DNA from 2 places in the Pseudochelatococcus sp. G4_1912 genome. Region 1 is predicted to be linked to the other one. Evidence: predicted binding sites of a transcription regulator. Region 1 holds the regulator's gene; the other holds the start of a gene.
The links. The regulator PhoB, encoded in region 1, activates phosphate uptake and scavenging genes when phosphate is short. The targets are predictions, from matches to a motif close to TGTCATNNANCTGTCAT.

Region 1 (8,731 bases):
CGACAGCTTGGTAAGACCATTAATGACCGGAACCGTCGAAAATTCAGCAAGCTCCAACATCGCAGCATGATCGAGAATACGGATCATAATCGCATCAACAAAGCGTGACAAAACACGTGCTGTATCGGGAATGGACTCACCTCTTCCCAATTGCATTTCTGCGCCTGTCAGCATCAGCGGCTCGCCGCCCAGCTCACGGATACCGACATCGAATGACACACGCGTGCGGGTGGAGGGCTTGTCAAAAATCATCGCCAGCACTTTGCCATCCAGCGGACGGTTAGCCTGACGTGCGCCCTTGACCCGGCGCGCCTTGATAGCCGCACCCAGATCAAGCACCGCACGCAATTGCTCACCGGTGAAATCCGTGAGATCGAGAAAGTGGCGCACCCCTTTGCCCGCCGCTGCGTTGACGTTAGTCATTCTGCGTTTCTTTCTACTTAGTCTTGTCTACTTTTGCGCGCTGAGCGTGGCTGCAACGTCATTCAGCCGCACAAATGCTTCGCTGATTTCCGCCTCGCTGATAGTCAGCGCCGGCAGAAGACGCACAACGTTATCGCTAGCTGCAATCACCACAAGTTGATGTGCGAGTGCTGTTTTGACGAAATCAGTGTTCTGCACCTTTAATTTGAGGCCCAGCATCAAGCCCTCACCCCTGACATCCTCAATGACATCCGGATAAGTGTCTTTCAGTTGAGCAAGACGCTGGCGTAAAAGACCGGCCTTTGCCTGCACGCCATCCAGAAAACCTGGCGCCAGAATTTCATCCAATACCGCATTGCCAACAGCCGTCGCCAGCGGGTTGCCGCCAAACGTTGTGCCGTGCGTGCCAAGCGTCATGCCCTTGGCAGCTTCACGCGTGGCCAAGCATGCGCCCAGTGGGAAGCCACCGCCAATACCCTTGGCAATCGCAATAATATCCGGCTTGATGCCCGACCATTCATGTGCGAACAGCTTACCCGTCCGCCCCACACCGCTCTGCACCTCGTCAAGGATCAGCAGCAAGCCATTGTCGTCCGCAATCCGGCGCAGAAGGCGCATATCATTGGGAGACACCGAGCGAATGCCGCCTTCGCCCTGCACGGGCTCAATCAGAATAGCGCCCGTCTCTGGTGTGATGGCAGCAGCAAGCGCCTGCCAATCACCGAATGGCACCTGATCGAAGCCTTCAACCTTAGGTCCAAAGCCTTCAAGATGCTTCGCCTGACCACCAGCTGCGATCGTTGCCAGCGTACGTCCGTGAAACGCGCCCTCAAAAGTAATAATGCGGAACCGCTCTGGATGACCGCTAACCGCATGGTACTTGCGCGCCATCTTGATCGAAGCCTCAAGCGCCTCAGCACCTGAATTGGTGAAGAACACCATATCAGCAAAACTGGCATCCACCAGCCGCTGCGCAAGCTGCTCAGCCTGCGGAATCTGGAACAGGTTCGAGACGTGCCAAAGTTTCTCAGCCTGTGCCGTCAGCGCAGCCACCAGACGCGGATGGGCATGCCCAAGCGCATTCACGGCAATGCCCGAGCCCAAATCGAGGTATCGCTTGCCGTCACGCGCCACAAGCCATACACCCTCACCCGTTTCAAAAACAACCTCGGCCCGCGCATAAGTCGGCAGAATTGGCGACGTCACAGTATGATACTCCAAGCATGAAAGTAGCCCACGTGGAATACGCAGACCAGCATGGCAGCTTTTGCGCCAGAATGGCGAAACGTAAGGCACTCAAACAGTTTGCGTTATCTGATAGCAATGCAATCAATCTGCATTCCAAGCTGATCCCTCAACTCTAACGCACGTCATTGCACCACCTCGCCGTTTGTCCACCAGCCCTTAAAGCTGGCTGCCCACGCACAGACACCCAGTTGCAAGATGGACAACAGAAAAAGCCGCCCTAAGGGCGGCGACACCTGCAATTTAAGGGCACCAGCAGTGACATTCAAGTTGATTTTGCCATCACAGCAAGTTTTTGTTTCAACGTCAGTCCACGATAACTGCAGTTCCGTCCGCTAGGCTACGCTATTTTCGGGTCAATGAGGCACTTGTCTTCATGAGCGTAGTCAGGACACAGCCAGTATCGATTTTATGCCTGTGAGTAACTTTTTTACGTCACTGCCATTAAATAGCCTGCATTCACAGGCTTTTTCGCAACATCAAACATTTGTTTACGATCTCTCCTGTGGGAAAATGCGCGCTGTTGCACGCAAGACTCTTGCCGGGGAGTCACGGCATATTGTAGTTTCCCGTTTAATGGCCACGATATGTCGTTCGGCCTTCTTCCTCTCGGCGTTTTCCTCTTAGGTAGAACGTTGCATCTGGCGATCATTCATTTGCCGGTGAGATGTAGGATTCCGTTCGAAGCGCGGCACGATGGAGCATTATTTATGAGCGATCCTGGCAATACCTGGACTGATGAACGCGTTGAGCAACTGCGTAAACTCTGGGGCGACGGACTGAGCGCAAGCCAGATCGCCACTGAAATTGGTGGCGTCAGCCGAAATGCAGTGATTGGCAAAGTGCATCGTCTTGGCCTATCGGGACGCACGAAGACGCCTGTTGCAGCAACAACTGCACGCCCGGCTCCACGTAAAGCACCGGCACCAGTGCCTCAGCCAACGGCACCGGTTGCTCGTCAAGCGGCGCCTTCATCAGCATCTGTTGCTACACCTGCACCGGCCCCACGGCCGATTGCAGCTGCGTTCGGAAATACCGCCCTTGCTGCTGCTCCTGTTGCTCCAGCGCCTGTTGCTGCGCCTGCTATCCGGGAATTTCCTGTTGCGCATGATAACGTCGTTGTACCGCTGTCTGAGCGCGTGACGATTATGGATCTGCGTGAGTTCATGTGCCGTTGGCCTGTGGGCGATCCGACATCACCAAACTTCCGTTTCTGCGGCGCACGTTCGTCTACGGGCATGCCTTATTGCGCACACCACGCGAGCATCGCTTACCAGCCAGTGATGGAACGCCGCCGCGATCGCAAGCGCGCATAACTGCGTGACATAGGCAACACCTGCTAATCGAGTGTTTGCAGTTAGCTACAAGAATGTAAAAGCCGCCCGGCATCCGAGGCGGCTTTTTATTTGCGGCATACTATCGCGTCAGGATGAGTTAAAACAAAGTAGCCATCGCTCCAGCAGTACAGACAACCACCACTTGCAAGCCCCCCAAATAAAACCGTGCAAGCACATGACCGCAGGATGCGCTCAGCTTCGTGTCAGGGGGAGCCAAAAATGGTAGCGATCAAAAACCGGCTCGCAACATACATAAGCACGTGAGCCTATGGCGCACAGACAGTCATCACATGCAGACCACTAAAAAGGAACCGCTGCAAGCACACGAACGCAGGATGTGTTGAGCTTCGCGCCAGGGTGAGCCGAAAATGGTAGCGATCGAGAACCGCCTCGCAACATACATAAGCACGTGAGCCTACGGCGCAGAGACAGTCATCACATGCAGACCACTAAAAAGGAACCGCTGCAAGCACACGAACGCAGGATGTGTTGAGCTTCGCGTCAGGGTGAGCCGAAAATGGTGGTTTTCGAGAACCGGCGCGCAGCGTACATAAGTACGTGAGCACCGGAAGCGCAGAAAGCCTCCATTTGCAGGCCACCATGGCGCGAAGATCAATACATCCTGGAGAAGGTTTCATCGAAGGAGTAACCCGCACCGCGTACGGTGCGGATGGGGTCCTGGGTGCGCTTGGTGTTGATGGCTTTGCGTAGACGGCCAACGTGCACATCCACGGTTCGCTCATCGATATAGACGTCATGCCCCCAAACGCTGTTGAGCAATTGCTCGCGGGTGTAAACCCGGCCTGGGCTTTGCATCAGAAATTCGAGCAGCTTGAATTCCGTCGGGCCCAAATGGAGCTCATGACCACTGCGACGCACACGGCGGGTTTCACGATCAAGCTCAATATCGCCTGCCAGCAGCAATGTCGCCACCTGGCTGGGCTTTGCGCGCCTTAGCAGGGCGCGCACGCGGGCGAGAAGCTCTGGCACGGAAAAAGGCTTCACCACATAATCATCAGCTCCGGTAGCAAGGCCGCGAATACGCTCCCCCTCCTCACCGCGGGCTGTCAGCATGATGATCGGAAGACGCTCAGTCTCAGAACGCGCACGCACACGGCGGCACAATTCGATGCCAGAGATACCCGGCAGCATCCAATCGAGCAGAATGAGATCGGGCGCCTGCTCTCTGAGCCGTATTTCGGCATCATCACCACGCGCCACGCTATCGACAGAATAACCTTCGGCTTCAAGATTATAACGAAGGAGCAGCGTTAGTGCTTCCTCATCTTCAACGATCAGAATACGCGGTCCTGCCATCATATCCTCGTGCCATCGCCAAACTCGTTAAGCATGCATCATAAGGCCTGCCATGATGCAAGTAAGGTATTTTGTCAGAGCGATGCGGTTGTCGCAAAGCTTGTGGTATCGCCCTTGGGGCGCTCTGCCGCGAGGGTCTCACCAGTGGTCAGGAAGTAGATTGTCTCAGCGACGTTTGTCGTGTGATCGCCGATCCGCTCAATATTCTTGGCCAGGAAAAGAAGATGCGTACAGAAAGTAATGTTGCGCGTGTCTTCCATCATATAGGTCAGCAGCTCACGGAAGATCGAGTTATAGAGCGCATCGATCCGTTCATCGCTGTTCCATACTTCCAGCGCCTTCTTCTCATCGCGCTGGGCATAAGCATCAAGCACGTCTTTCAGCTGTGCCTGCACGAGGTCACTCATGTGCTGCACGCCACCAACGATCTTCGCAGGCTGCAACTCATTGCTGATAGCCAAAACGCGCTTCGAGGTATTTTTTGCCAGATCGCCAATCCGCTCGATATCACCCGCAACCCGAATGGCGGAGATGATATCGCGCAGATCCACTGCCACCGGCTGGCGCCGTGCGATGGTGACAACAGCAAGCTCTTCAATTTCACGTTGCAGATTATCAAGACGCACGTCTGCATCGATTACCTGCTGGGCAAGGGCGCTGTCGCGACGCACGAGGGCACGCGTGGAATCGTCCAGCATTTTTTCGGCGATACCGCCCATTTCGGCGATCTTGCTACGCAAGAGTTCGAGATCGGCGTCAAAAGCAGTTACGATATGTTCGGCCATTGCCAAATACCCCTGTACAGAAACAGTGCAGGCACTTGCCACCTGCGTCTTAGACTTTGCATCAAATCAAAAAGTGGATACCGCTTTTTGAATAAACCTGATGCACTAACAATGATCTAGCGCCAAATTGCATTTCAGATTTAATGCGATTTTCGCTAGCCAAAACGACCTGTAATATAATCCTGCGTGCGTTTATCCTGTGGCGTGGTGAAAATTTTGGTCGTTTCCGCAAATTCCACCAGTTCACCCAGATACATAAACGCCGTAAACTGCGAAACGCGCGCAGCCTGCTGCATGTTATGCGTGACAATAGCGATCGTATAATCTTCCTTCAACTCGTCGATCAATTCTTCCACCTTGGAGGTGGAAATCGGATCGAGCGCCGAGCATGGCTCATCGAACAGAATGACCTCCGGCTTTACCGCAACCGTACGTGCAATACACAGACGCTGTTGCTGACCGCCGGAAAGACTCTGGCCGGAAGCGCCCAGCTTATCCTTCACTTCATTCCAGATGGCGGCGCGGCGCAACGAGGATTCGACCCGCTCATCCATATCCGCCTTGTTGAGATTTTCATACAGGCGCACACCAAACGCAATGTTATCATAGATCGACATCGGAAAAGGCGTCGGCTTCTGAAATACCATGCCGACCTTGGCGCGCAAGGCGTTGAGATCCTGACCGGGACTGAGCACGTTCTGACCGTCAATCAGCACCTCACCTTCCGCACGCTGGCCGGGATAGAGATCGTACATGCGGTTCAGCACCCGCAGCAGTGTCGATTTACCACAACCGGAGGGGCCGATGAATGCCGTCACGATCCCGTTATAGAGCGGGAGGTTGATGCCCTTCAGCGCCAGATTATCGCCGTAGTAGAATTTGAGATTGCGCACCAAAACCTTTTCGGTCAGCGACTCAGCTGAAATGCTCGACGGCGTTGATTGTATGACGCTGTGACTGGTCATTTCTTAATCCTCGACGAAAGGGCGCGTGCCGTGATGCTCATTGCAAGAACCGTGAAGGTGATCAGCAAAGCGCCTGTCCAGGCCAGTTGCTGCATGTTTTCATCGGGCGTTTTGGTGAAGTTGTAGATCACAACCGGAAGGCTCGCTATCGGCTGAGACATCGACGTCGACATGAAGTTGTTGCTAAGCGCCGTAAACAGCAACGGAGCCGTTTCACCACTGACGCGTGCAACCGCCAGCAGCACACCTGTCACCATGCCAGCAAGCGCTGCCTTATACGCCACCTGCCGGATCACAACCGAGCGCGGCAGCCCTAACGCCATTGCAGCCTCACGCAACTGGCTGGGCACAAGCAACAGCATATCTTCAGTGGTGCGCACCACAACCGGAATAACGATCACGGCGAGCGCCGCAGAGCCAGCCCAGCCCGAAAACCCGCCGAAGGGCGCCACAAGCACTTCATAAATGAAGAGGCCAATGACAATAGAAGGCGCCGAGAGCAGGATATCATTGATAAAACGCACAATACTTGTCAGCGGATGATAGCGGCCATACTCCGCCATATATGTACCTGCGAGAATACCCAGCGGGGTACCGATCAATACAGCGAAGAACGTCATCATCAATGAGCCGACAATCGCATTCAGAAGACCGCCACCATCGCTGCCCATACTTGGCGTAATTTCCGTAAAGACGGACCAGGATAGCCCTGAAAAACCTTCCCAGACGAGCACCCCTAAGATCATCACTAACCACAAGATACCAAATAATGCTGCAGCCAGGCATAAGCCCATGGTGATGGCATTCTTGCGTCTGCGAGATGAGTAAGAGACCATGATCACGTTCCCGCTTTATTAAGACGCGCCAGCATCAAGCGGGCTATTGCCAGCACAATGAAGCTGATGACAAACAGGATAAGGCCAAGCGCAACCAGTGATGAGCGATAGAGCCCTTCCGATGCCTCAGCATATTCAAGCGCGATGGTCGCAGAAATTGTTGTACCCGGCTGCAGGATTGAAGCCGATATCTGCTTGGCATTACCGATAACGAATGTCACCGCCATCGTCTCACCAAGCGCACGCCCCAGCGCCAGCATGACACCGCCGACGAGGCCCACGCGGGTATGCGGAATAACGACATTGCGCACCACTTCCCACGTGGTGCAACCCAAGCCATAGGCTGCTTCTTTCATCACGGATGGTACGGTCTCAAACACATCACGTGAAACCGAAGCCACGAATGGCAGCACCATAATCGCCAGAATAAGACCTGCCGTCAGCGTGCCCAACCCATAGGGAGGCCCCGCAAATACCGCATTCAGGATTGGCACCGGACCAAAAAACGAGATCAGGAATGGCTGCAATGTTTGCTGCAGGAAGGGCGCAAAGACAAAGAAGCCCCAAATGCCATAGATGATCGATGGAATGCCTGCGAGCAGTTCAACTGCAATGCCGATGGGGCGGCGCAATGATTGCGGACATAGCTCGGTGAGAAATACAGCAATGCCGATCCCCACCGGAACTGCAATCAGCATCGCAATCAGCGATGTCATCAGCGTGCCGTAAATTGTAGCGAGTGCGCCGAACTTTTCAGCGTTCGGATCCCACGATTGCGAGATGAAAAAATCAAGGCCAAACTGGCTGAACGCAGGCCATGCACCATAGGCAAGCGACACCATGATAGCGAACATGAGAGCCAGCACCAGAAGCGCCGCCGTTCGCGTCATATGGAAAAAGAAAGCATCACCCTGCCTGAACCGCTGTAGCGCGCGCGCCCTGTTCTGCGCAGCAGCATCAGGAGGAGGCGTGTCTTTGATTGCAACGTCGGCCATGACTTCTCTGACTATGTGCGAAAGGAGCTTTCATCGACCCGCAGTCCTGATTTGCCTCAATAGCGAGCGACGGCCGAAACCTATCGCACTCACTCAGCAATCAGCAAGACAAAACGCCGCCGTGGAAGGAACGAGGGGTACTTTTTGCAGTATCCCCTCGCAAGCATTCAAGCAAAGCCGCTGCTTATTTATCCTTAATCTCAGCAGCCCAAACCGCACGGATTTCATCCGTCAAAGTATTGGGCAATGGAATGTACGCCAACTCTTCAGCAATCGAACCACCCTTATTGTAAGCCCAATCAAAGAACTGCAGCGCCGTTGCCGACTGCGCCTTATCCTTCGGCTCTTTGTGCATAAGAATGAAAGTTGCAGCTGTGATGGGCCACGAAGCATCACCTGGCTCATCAGCAAGGATTACGCCGAAACCGGGCACGCTCTTCCAATCAGCATTTGCCGCAGCCGCCTGGAAAGAAGCGATATCGGGTTCAACCAACTTGCCAGCCTTGTTCTTCAGGCGGGTATGCGAGAGCTTGTTTTTCTTCGCGTAGATATATTCAACGTAACCAACTGCGCCTGAGATTTTGGCTACGTTGTTGGCCACGCCATCGTTACCAGGCGCGCCAAGCCCCACCGGCCATTGCACCGTTGTGCCAACGCCGAGCTTGTCTTTCCAATCCGCGCTGACCTTCGACAGATAGCTTGTGAAATTGAATGTCGTGCCAGATGAGTCAGCACGACGCACGACAGCGATGGCTGTCGCAGGCAGTTTCACATCAGGGTTCAGCGCCTTGATGGCTGCATCGTCCCACTGCTTGATGTCACCCATAA
Region 2 (8,731 bases), 130 kb from region 1:
GTTTGTGACAGCAGGCGCTTCTGATGGCATCGATGGGTATATTGCGCGCCGCTTCGACATGCGCAGTGAACTTGGTGCCTATCTTGATGCATTTGCTGACAAGGCGCTGCTCGTCTCCATCTTTATTTCGCTCGCAATTGCCAAGGCGTTGCCTGAATGGGTGGTGATTCTGGTGGTCTCGCGGGACGTGTTGATCCTGATGGCGATCATGATTTCATGGCTGATGGCGCGCCCTGTGGACATCCACCCGCTCAAGGTCAGTAAAATTAACACTGTCGCCCAAATTGTGCTTGCAGCACTTGTGCTTGCAGAACGCAGTATGGTCGGCGTAGGCTTTGGAAAGAGTGTGATTATCACGGCGCCATGGGTCATCCAGTCGGCGATGATCAGCGTGGTCATCTTGACGGTGGTTTCCGCAGGTGCCTATCTCACACTCTGGTTACGCCATATGGGTGACTAACAAACAGGATGCGTGAACTTTGCCTCAGCTATGGATGTTCTTTCTGCGGTTTATTCTGATGCATGGTTCAACACATCCTGGGGTTCTCTTTCTGCACGCGTAGCTTTGTGTGCGCCATGATGTGAAGTTCGACACATTCTGCGGTCCTTATTACTGCGCGGTTCTTAGGCGTGCATGGTTTTGGTAGATGAGAGTGGCGCCATATGAGTGATTTATCTCCCGTTGAACGTCAGATGCGTTTCTGGCTTGTCACGCTGGTGGTGTTGCTTATCGGATTATACTTTTTGCGCGGCATTCTACTGCCCTTTGTGGCAGGTCTTGCGCTGGCTTATCTGCTGGATCCGGTTGCAAACAGGTTGCAGAAGCTGGGAATGGGGCGCCTTACAGCGTCCGTCGTTATTCTGCTGCTGTTTGTATTAGCCTTTATTTTGGTGCTCTTGCTGCTGATGCCAATAGTGGTTAACCAGCTGGGCGCCGTCATCCAGAATCTGCCGGCCACGGCACAGCGCATTCAGTGGTTGGCGAAAGACTATGGTGGCCCGATAATCGAGCGGCTCGGTGGGCCTGAGGCGCTGACCAATCTGGAGCGCTCACTAAGCGACTTTGTCGGGCAGGCGGCCAGTTGGCTGGGCACGTTTGCATCTTCCCTCTGGTCTGGTGGGCAGGCAGTGATTGGCATTTTCGCGCTGCTCGTCGTGACCCCGGTCGTGGCTTTTTACATGCTGGTCGATTGGGAGCAAATGGTTACGGCTGTCGATAGCTGGCTGCCACGCCGTAGCGCCGATACGATTAGAACGCTCGCTCGGGAAATGAACCGCGCCATAGCAGGCTTTATTCGCGGGCAAGCTGTTGTTTGCTTGATCCTGGGCACCTTTTACGCTGTGGCACTCAGCATGCTCGGGCTGAATTTCGGCCTGTTGATCGGTCTCATCAGTGGCGCATTGACGTTTATTCCTTATGTTGGCTCCTTCACGGGATTTGTGTTGGCGGTTGGGGTGGCATTGGTGCAGTTCTGGCCTGAATGGCCTATGATTGCAGCGACGCTGGGCGTGTTTTTCTTTGGTCAGTTTGTTGAAGGAAACATTTTATCCCCTAAACTTGTTGGTGATGCTGTAGGGTTGCATCCGGTTTGGCTGATGTTTGCGCTGGTAGCGTTTGGCTCGCTGTTTGGTTTTGTGGGCTTGCTGCTGGCGGTGCCTATTGCGGCGGCAATTGGTGTGCTTACACGCTTTGCGCTACAACGCTATCTGGCCAGCCCTCTCTATCGAGGGCCGACGACGGAAGACAAGCCTCGGATTCATCTCGATGTCTGAAATCTCGATCGCAATGCCTCAGGATCCACCACGCCAGTTACCGCTTGATCTGCCCGTTGATACGCGGCTGGAGGCAGAGGACTTTCTCGTCGGGCCGGCGAACACACACGCTTATGCGATGATCGAAAGCTGGCCTGCCTGGCCTGATACGCTGCTGCGGCTTATTGGGCCTGAGGGATCGGGAAAAACGCATCTTGCATCAATCTGGGCGCAGCGTGCCGGTGCCAGTGTGGTGTCGATTGCTGATGTAACGACGGATAAGGTTGAGGCGCTTGCAGCGCAGAATGCGTTGGTGATTGAGGATGCGGATCAGATGCCGCGTGATGAACATGCGTTGTTTCATCTGCTGAATGTGATGCGGCGCAAGAACGCCTCTTCGGGTGCATCGATGCTGATCACGGCGCGTACCAAACCTGAGGAATGGGGGCTGGTCACGCCCGATTTGCTATCGCGCTTGCGATTGTCGCCTTCTGTCGCAATCGATGCGCCTGATGATGCGCTGCTGCGCGCGGTGTTGGTGAAGCTGTTCGTGGATCGGCAACTATTGGTGGATACAAGCGTGGTGGAGGCGCTTGGGCGGCGGATGGAACGCTCTCTCGCCGCTGCAGGTGCACTTGTTGAAATGCTTGATCGTGAGGCCTTGAGCCATAGCCGCCGTATCACACGGGTATTTGCTTTATCTATGCTTGATCGTTGGGAAGAAGAGCAACACTCACAGAAGGATACCGAACAGGGCTAGGCTCAGAACCTATAATGGTGCAGTTTATCCATGGAGACATTCAGAATAAGCCAGGAATATCGTCACGTGGATAAACGATATCCTTCGGACATTGCCACTGATCTGCGGTTGACTCACGTCAAGCCACTCGACTGGGGAACAACCCCCGCTCTTCGTGACTTTCCTTGCATAACTTGGTCATTACAATGCCATTGCAAGAGAATTAACAGATTCTGAGCCTAGACCTTTGAGGTGCATTTCGATTTGATATGCTCTCTTGGTTTTCCGTCGTGGAACTGTCGCGTAATGTTGCGACAAGGCGATTTGTGAATACGGATAATGGCAAGCTGCCCCACGCATGCCAGAAACGATGCGGAGATATATCGGAATGAACGTCGCAACGGTTTTGGACATGCATAAAGACAGCTCAGAAGTGGTTGATATGGTGACATCCGCTTATAACGTTTCCGATGTCGAGGCGCTGCGTCGTTCGCCGGCCCGTCTTATCAACCGTGAACTGTCGTGGTTGCAGTTTAATCGGCGTGTGCTGGAAGAGGCATCGAACCCGCGTCATCCACTGTTGGAACAGCTGCGCTTTTTGTCGATTTCCGCCAATAATCTCGATGAATTTTTCATGGTGCGTGTGGCGGGCCTGCGGGGGCAGTTGCGGTCTGGCATTTCGGTAATGTCGCAGGATTCGCTCTCACCTGCGGAACAGCTCAATCAGATTGGTGCTGAAGTCTCGCGCCTCGCCAGCGATCAGCAGAAGCGCTGGCTGGAGCTGCGTGATGCGTTGGTCGAAAACGCCATCGTGCTGATTGACTCGCACGAGCTCACCCGCGCCGAAATGAATTGGCTGGATGATTACTTCCTGCATTATGTCTTTCCGCTCGTAACACCGCTGGCCATTGATCCTGCGCATCCATTCCCGTTTATTCCCAATCTTGGTTTTTCGTTGGCGTTGTCGCTCTATCGTCAAGGCGACAACAAGGCGCTGAATGCGCTGATCCGCATTCCCAACAAGGTGCAACGCTTCATCAAGCTGCCGGATTTCGCCGAGACAGGTGCTTCGCGTTTTATCGTGCTGGAGCAAGTGCTGGTGCTGTTCATCAGCCGTCTGTTTCCTGGATATTCCGTGGCAGGGCAGGGTGGTTTTCGCATTGTGCGCGACTCTGATCTCGAAATTGAGGAAGAGGCTGAGGATCTGGTGCGGGAGTTCGAAAGCGCTCTCAAGCAGCGCCGTCGCGGCGTTGTCATCCGGCTGGAGCTTGAAGGCGCAATGCCCGACGATCTACGGGACTTCGTGGCGAAAGAACTGCATGTGCTACCGGATGAGATTTTTGTTTCCACCGGCATGCTGGCGTTGAATGAGCTTTCGCAGCTTGTCAGCCTGGATCGGCCTGACCTGAAGTTCAAGCGGTTTAATCCGCGCTATCCAGAGCGTATTCGGGAGCATGCGGGCGATTGTTTTGCTGCGATTCGCGAGAAAGATCTGGTCGTCCACCATCCGTATGAATCGTTCGACGTGGTGGTGCACTTTCTGCAACAGGCTGCGCGCGATCCGGATGTTGTAGCCATCAAGCAGACGCTTTACCGCACGTCATCAGACTCTTCCATCGTCAAGGCACTGGCGGAAGCGGCTGAAGCCGGCAAGTCTGTCACTGCGCTGGTGGAGCTGAAGGCTCGCTTTGATGAAGAGGCCAACATTCGCTGGGCGCGCGATCTGGAGCGCGCCGGTGCGCAGGTGGTGTTCGGGTTTATCGAGCTTAAAACCCACGCCAAGATGTCCTCAGTTGTGCGGCGCGAGAACGGTCAGTTGGTGACCTATTGTCATGTGGGCACAGGCAATTACCACCCGGTAACGGCCCGGGTTTATACCGATTTGTCGTTCTTTACGGCTGATCCGGCGATTGCGCGCGATGTCAGCCGCATCTTCAACTTCATCACTGGTTATGCGGAGCCGGCTGAGCTGGAGCGTATGGCGGTGTCGCCGTTGACGATCAAGCCGCGGATTCTGCAGCACATTCAGGAAGAGATTGATCACGTTAAGGCGGGGCGTCCCGGCACTGTATGGCTGAAGTGCAACTCGCTTGTCGATGAGCAGGTGATTGATGCGCTATATGATGCGAGTCGTGCCGGTGTGCAGGTCGATCTGGTGGTGCGGGGTATCTGCTGCTTGCGTCCGGGCATTCCTGGATTATCGGAGAACATTCGCGTCAAATCTATTGTGGGCCGCTTCCTTGAGCATAGCCGTATCTATGCATTCGGTAACGGACGCGGGTTGCCTAACCCGCAGGCACATGTATATATTTCGTCCGCAGATTTGATGCAGCGAAATCTTGACAGGCGTGTTGAAGCGATGTGTCCGATCTCAAATCCGACGGTACATCAACAGGTTCTTGATCAGATTCTGCTTGCCAATCTACTGGATAACGAGCAGAGCTGGATCATCCAGCCGGATGGGACGGGTAAACGCGTCATGCCTGCTGCTGGTGAAGAGCCGTTCAATGCCCATGCCTATTTTATGACCAACCCGAGTTTGTCAGGCCGTGGAAAGTCGCTCAGAAATTCTCGCCCTCGTAGCCTCGCGAAGGGGCAAAATGGGTGATACCGGCGCACGTGCCGATGCTGCCCTTCATCAGGGAGCACTGGTCGTTGAGAAGCTGCAGCTCATGCGGCGGACAGGTGCGGCGTCGCCTATCGCAATCATCGACATTGGTTCAAACTCTGTCCGCCTTGTGGTGTATGACGGCCTAAGCCGCTCGCCTGCGCAGCTCTTCAACGAGAAAGTGTTGTGCGGCCTGGGGCGTGGCGTACTCACAACAGGCCAGCTGGCCGAAGATGCTGTTGCCAAGGCGCTTAAAGCCTTGGCGTGGTTTCGCATCTTGTGTGATGCGATGCAGGTTAACCGGGTGCATGTGCTTGCGACAGCAGCCGCACGCGATGCCGCGAATGGCCCTGAATTTATTGCTGAAGCTGAACGGATTTTAGGGCGCAAGATTGAGCTTCTCTCTGGCCGGCGTGAGGCGCAGCTTTCTGCTTATGGCGTTTTGTGTGGCTTCCATCATGCGGATGGCGTTGTCGGCGACATGGGCGGCGGTAGCCTTGAGCTGGTGGATGTGGTTGGTAATTCCGTTACCGAGGGCATGACCACCAAGTTGGGTGGTCTGGCGCTGCAGGATATGACTGGCGGATCAATCAAGAAAGCAGCCAAGATCATCCGGGAAGGTTTGGCAAATGCCGGTCCGCTTGATGCTCTGCGTGGCCGCAATTTCTATGCGGTTGGTGGCACTTGGCGTTCGCTTGCAACATTGCATATGGCGCAGCGAGCTTATCCGCTGCATGTCATGCACGGATATTCAATGCCAGCGAAGGATGCGCTTGAGTTCAGTAAGCTGCTTGAGCGCACTGATACCGAAACGCTGGGCTCGATTGACTCTGTGTCTGAAGCGCGCCGCCCCTTGCTGAGCTATGGGGCGCTACTTCTCGATGAGATTATCCGGCGTGGCCGGCCTTCTGCCGTTGTGGTTTCCGCACTTGGCGTGCGCGAAGGTTTCCTTTACGAGCTGCTGACAGAAGAAGAGCGTCGTGTTGATCCGTTATTAGCGGGAGCCAGCGAGCTTAATCGTTTGATGTCGCGCAATTCTGCGCATGCAGCGGAACTTGTAGCCTGGACAGGCCGTCTTACGACCTCGCTGCATCTTGATGAAACTCCGGAGGAGCGCCGTCAACGGGAGGCCGTTTGTCTGCTATCGGATCTCGCATGGCGAACCCATCCTGATTATCGGGCCGAGCAGAGCCTCAGTCAGATTGCGCATTCGTCGATAACGGGCGTTGATCACGCAGGGCGGGCATTTATCGCGCTATCAGTATTTTTCCGTTATCAAGGGTTGTCGCTTGAGGGGGCGCGCTCGAATTTACGCGAGCTGGTGACCCCACGCATGCTGAACCGCGCGCGCATATTGGGCGGCATGCTGCGCATTGCTTATCTGATATCAGCCGCAATGCCGGGCATTCTTCCGCGCGCACCGCTGGTCGGTAGCGGATCACGCCTTGTGTTGACGCTTTCGCCAGAGCTGGAAGCGCTTAGCAACGACCGCCTCACCACCCGCGTAAAGCAACTCGCACGTGTGCTAGGCCGAGAGCCGGTAATCGTAACGAAAATGGGTTGAAGTTTTCGGTGGTTGGCTGGAAGCTGCTATTATCCGCATAGCTGAAATAAAACAGGTCACCATGTTTCATAACATGGTGACCTGCATAATTTTGACCAGCCGATACCTGATCATGAGGCTTTTTCCGCTTATCGGATGGCCACCCCGGGCGCCGCTCGGACCTACACGTTTCCGTGCTTGATGTTTAAAGACCGTGAGGCATAAGCACGGTCTGTCTTCTGGATGAGTAAATAGAGTTAGCGCTAAAAAGTCAACCAGCATCTCTTGGATGTTTGGCATTGAGTTCGCTTAGAAGACAAACTCCGCTGTCTACCAAGGCGCCATGTTTCTTTAAACAATCAGCTACGGATATTATGGATGTACCAGAAGAGACAAGGTCATCAATGAGTGTGATTTTGCAGTCTTTGAAAGATGGCGTTGCGCTAGAAAATGTAAAGGGCTGGAAAAAATGTCTCATGTTTTTTGAGATTTCTTTCATAGCGAATTTAATATCAGGATTAGCTTTTCTAAGATTACCGAGGATATTCTTAAATTCGGTCTGTTCCTTTTCCTTCTTGATAGAAGGGAAATTCGCATCAATGTCAGCCAGAATCTCTGCGATAGTTTTTTTCCGAAGAAAATCCGATGGCCGCAGTTCGATCCCTGATATCTCCGCTACTTTTCTCGCGAAATCCCGACACAGCGGCTTGCTCGACGGAACGTCAACAAGCATGTCAGCATTCATTTCCTCTACGAATGTTTCCATGATTTTTGCAGCCTGTTTATACAGCATATCGCGGTACATCGGTTGCATGTGGTAGCCGTTCATCTCTTTTAGGGCATAAACTAATGGGTTGCCATCTCCATCCTTGTGCTTGGTAGTTTTACGACGAAATACGTATCGAAGATGCAGCCCTTTTAGAAATCCCTCTGTAGGGTTTCCTTCGAAAGAAGTATCAACCAGCTCTTGATGGGAATGATCAATTATTACGGATTTATTGCTATATACTTTTATTCCCAATTATTTCCAGCCTTAAATTCTACAGGGATTTTCTTATTGGTTTCAGTTTAAATCCCTATCGTCGCTCTGTCCGGATTTAAGATTTTTGGAATCGGTCTTTTGTGTGGAGAATTTCATTCACTGCAACATGTCACAACGGAAGATCGTCTTTTGCGAGCTCACTCAAAAATCTATGTAAGCGTGCGAGAAAACTCTATTAGAATGCAGCAGAATTTTTGATCTTTGGGGCTCATGTTTACAAAGGTCTCGGCCCATTTCCCGTTTGACATCAATCCTGAACCCACTATGTCTAAAGGTGGATCTGCAATCCTGTGGGTCTGGGGCGTAGCAACCTCTTAAGAGTCGGTTGGTGCCAACCGTAATGGTGCCTCCCTTGCTTTATGGCCGGGGAGGCGCTGGCTATGTTCAGGGCTTGCCTAAAGGCCAGCGCGGCCGTGCTCTTACGGTTTGCTAACTCTCCCGGCCACCAGCATGCACTCGCAAGGATGCGTTTTCTGGTGGCCTCTTCATCTTGGAAGGGGAGTTATTACCGTGGTCGATCAATATGTTGATGGAAATCTACTGATACTTTACGCGCAACTCATACCTTGGGTTCAAGCGTTGCTTGGCGTTGGGGCATGCGTGGTTGTGCTTGGTGTGGCCTATCTATTCAAGGAAACTGTGGTTGCGCTCATGCAGCCATTCTATCGCTTCCTGCCGGCGCAATATGCGTTTGATGGGGCTCCTTGCAGGGAGTGGAAGCAGTTCCAGCGGGATATCAATCGCAAGATTGACAGGCTGCTGGATAAAAATCACTTCAATCTTCCACGGGAGGCTGGCCAGATTGCGCCGTTTCGTGGGGAGTAAATAAGAATAGAGCGCTTTCGCGATCGGCGTAAAGCGCTCTACTTCTTTTATACGTGAGTTGCATCGCTGATCTCAGGTGGATTACCTGATCACAACATTTAACGTTCGATGACGATCACCCGGTTGCCGTCGATAGCGATGGCGAGCTTGCCGTGCTTGAGCTTGAGTGCACGTTCGCCAAATAACTCTCGCCGCCAGCCTTTGAGAGCAGGCACGTCGGCA

Region 2: VRZ32_RS09590 (RNA degradosome polyphosphate kinase) is a predicted target of PhoB. The motif match lies at 2,778-2,794, and genes of this name have one in related genera.

The regions. Positions count from the first base shown of each region.
Region 1 covers NZ_JAZDRL010000002.1:380,974-389,704, forward strand. The annotation lists gene argF (ornithine carbamoyltransferase) at 1-423, opposite strand, end outside; gene VRZ32_RS09010 (aspartate aminotransferase family protein) at 451-1,629, opposite strand; gene VRZ32_RS09015 (GcrA family cell cycle regulator) at 2,379-2,984, shown strand; gene phoB (phosphate regulon transcriptional regulator PhoB) at 3,618-4,325, opposite strand; gene phoU (phosphate signaling complex protein PhoU) at 4,397-5,107, opposite strand; gene pstB (phosphate ABC transporter ATP-binding protein PstB) at 5,263-6,072, opposite strand; gene pstA (phosphate ABC transporter permease PstA) at 6,069-6,908, opposite strand; gene pstC (phosphate ABC transporter permease subunit PstC) at 6,911-7,903, opposite strand; gene pstS (phosphate ABC transporter substrate-binding protein PstS) at 8,088-8,731, opposite strand, start outside.
Region 2 covers NZ_JAZDRL010000002.1:513,706-522,436, reverse strand. The annotation lists gene VRZ32_RS09605 (CDP-alcohol phosphatidyltransferase family protein) at 1-460, shown strand, start outside; gene VRZ32_RS09600 (AI-2E family transporter) at 664-1,773, shown strand; gene VRZ32_RS09595 (AAA family ATPase) at 1,766-2,512, shown strand; gene VRZ32_RS09590 (RNA degradosome polyphosphate kinase) at 2,934-5,099, shown strand; gene ppx (exopolyphosphatase) at 5,164-6,663, shown strand; gene VRZ32_RS09580 (hypothetical protein) at 6,914-7,663, opposite strand; gene VRZ32_RS09575 (hypothetical protein) at 8,195-8,509, shown strand; gene rnd (ribonuclease D) at 8,608-8,731, opposite strand, start outside.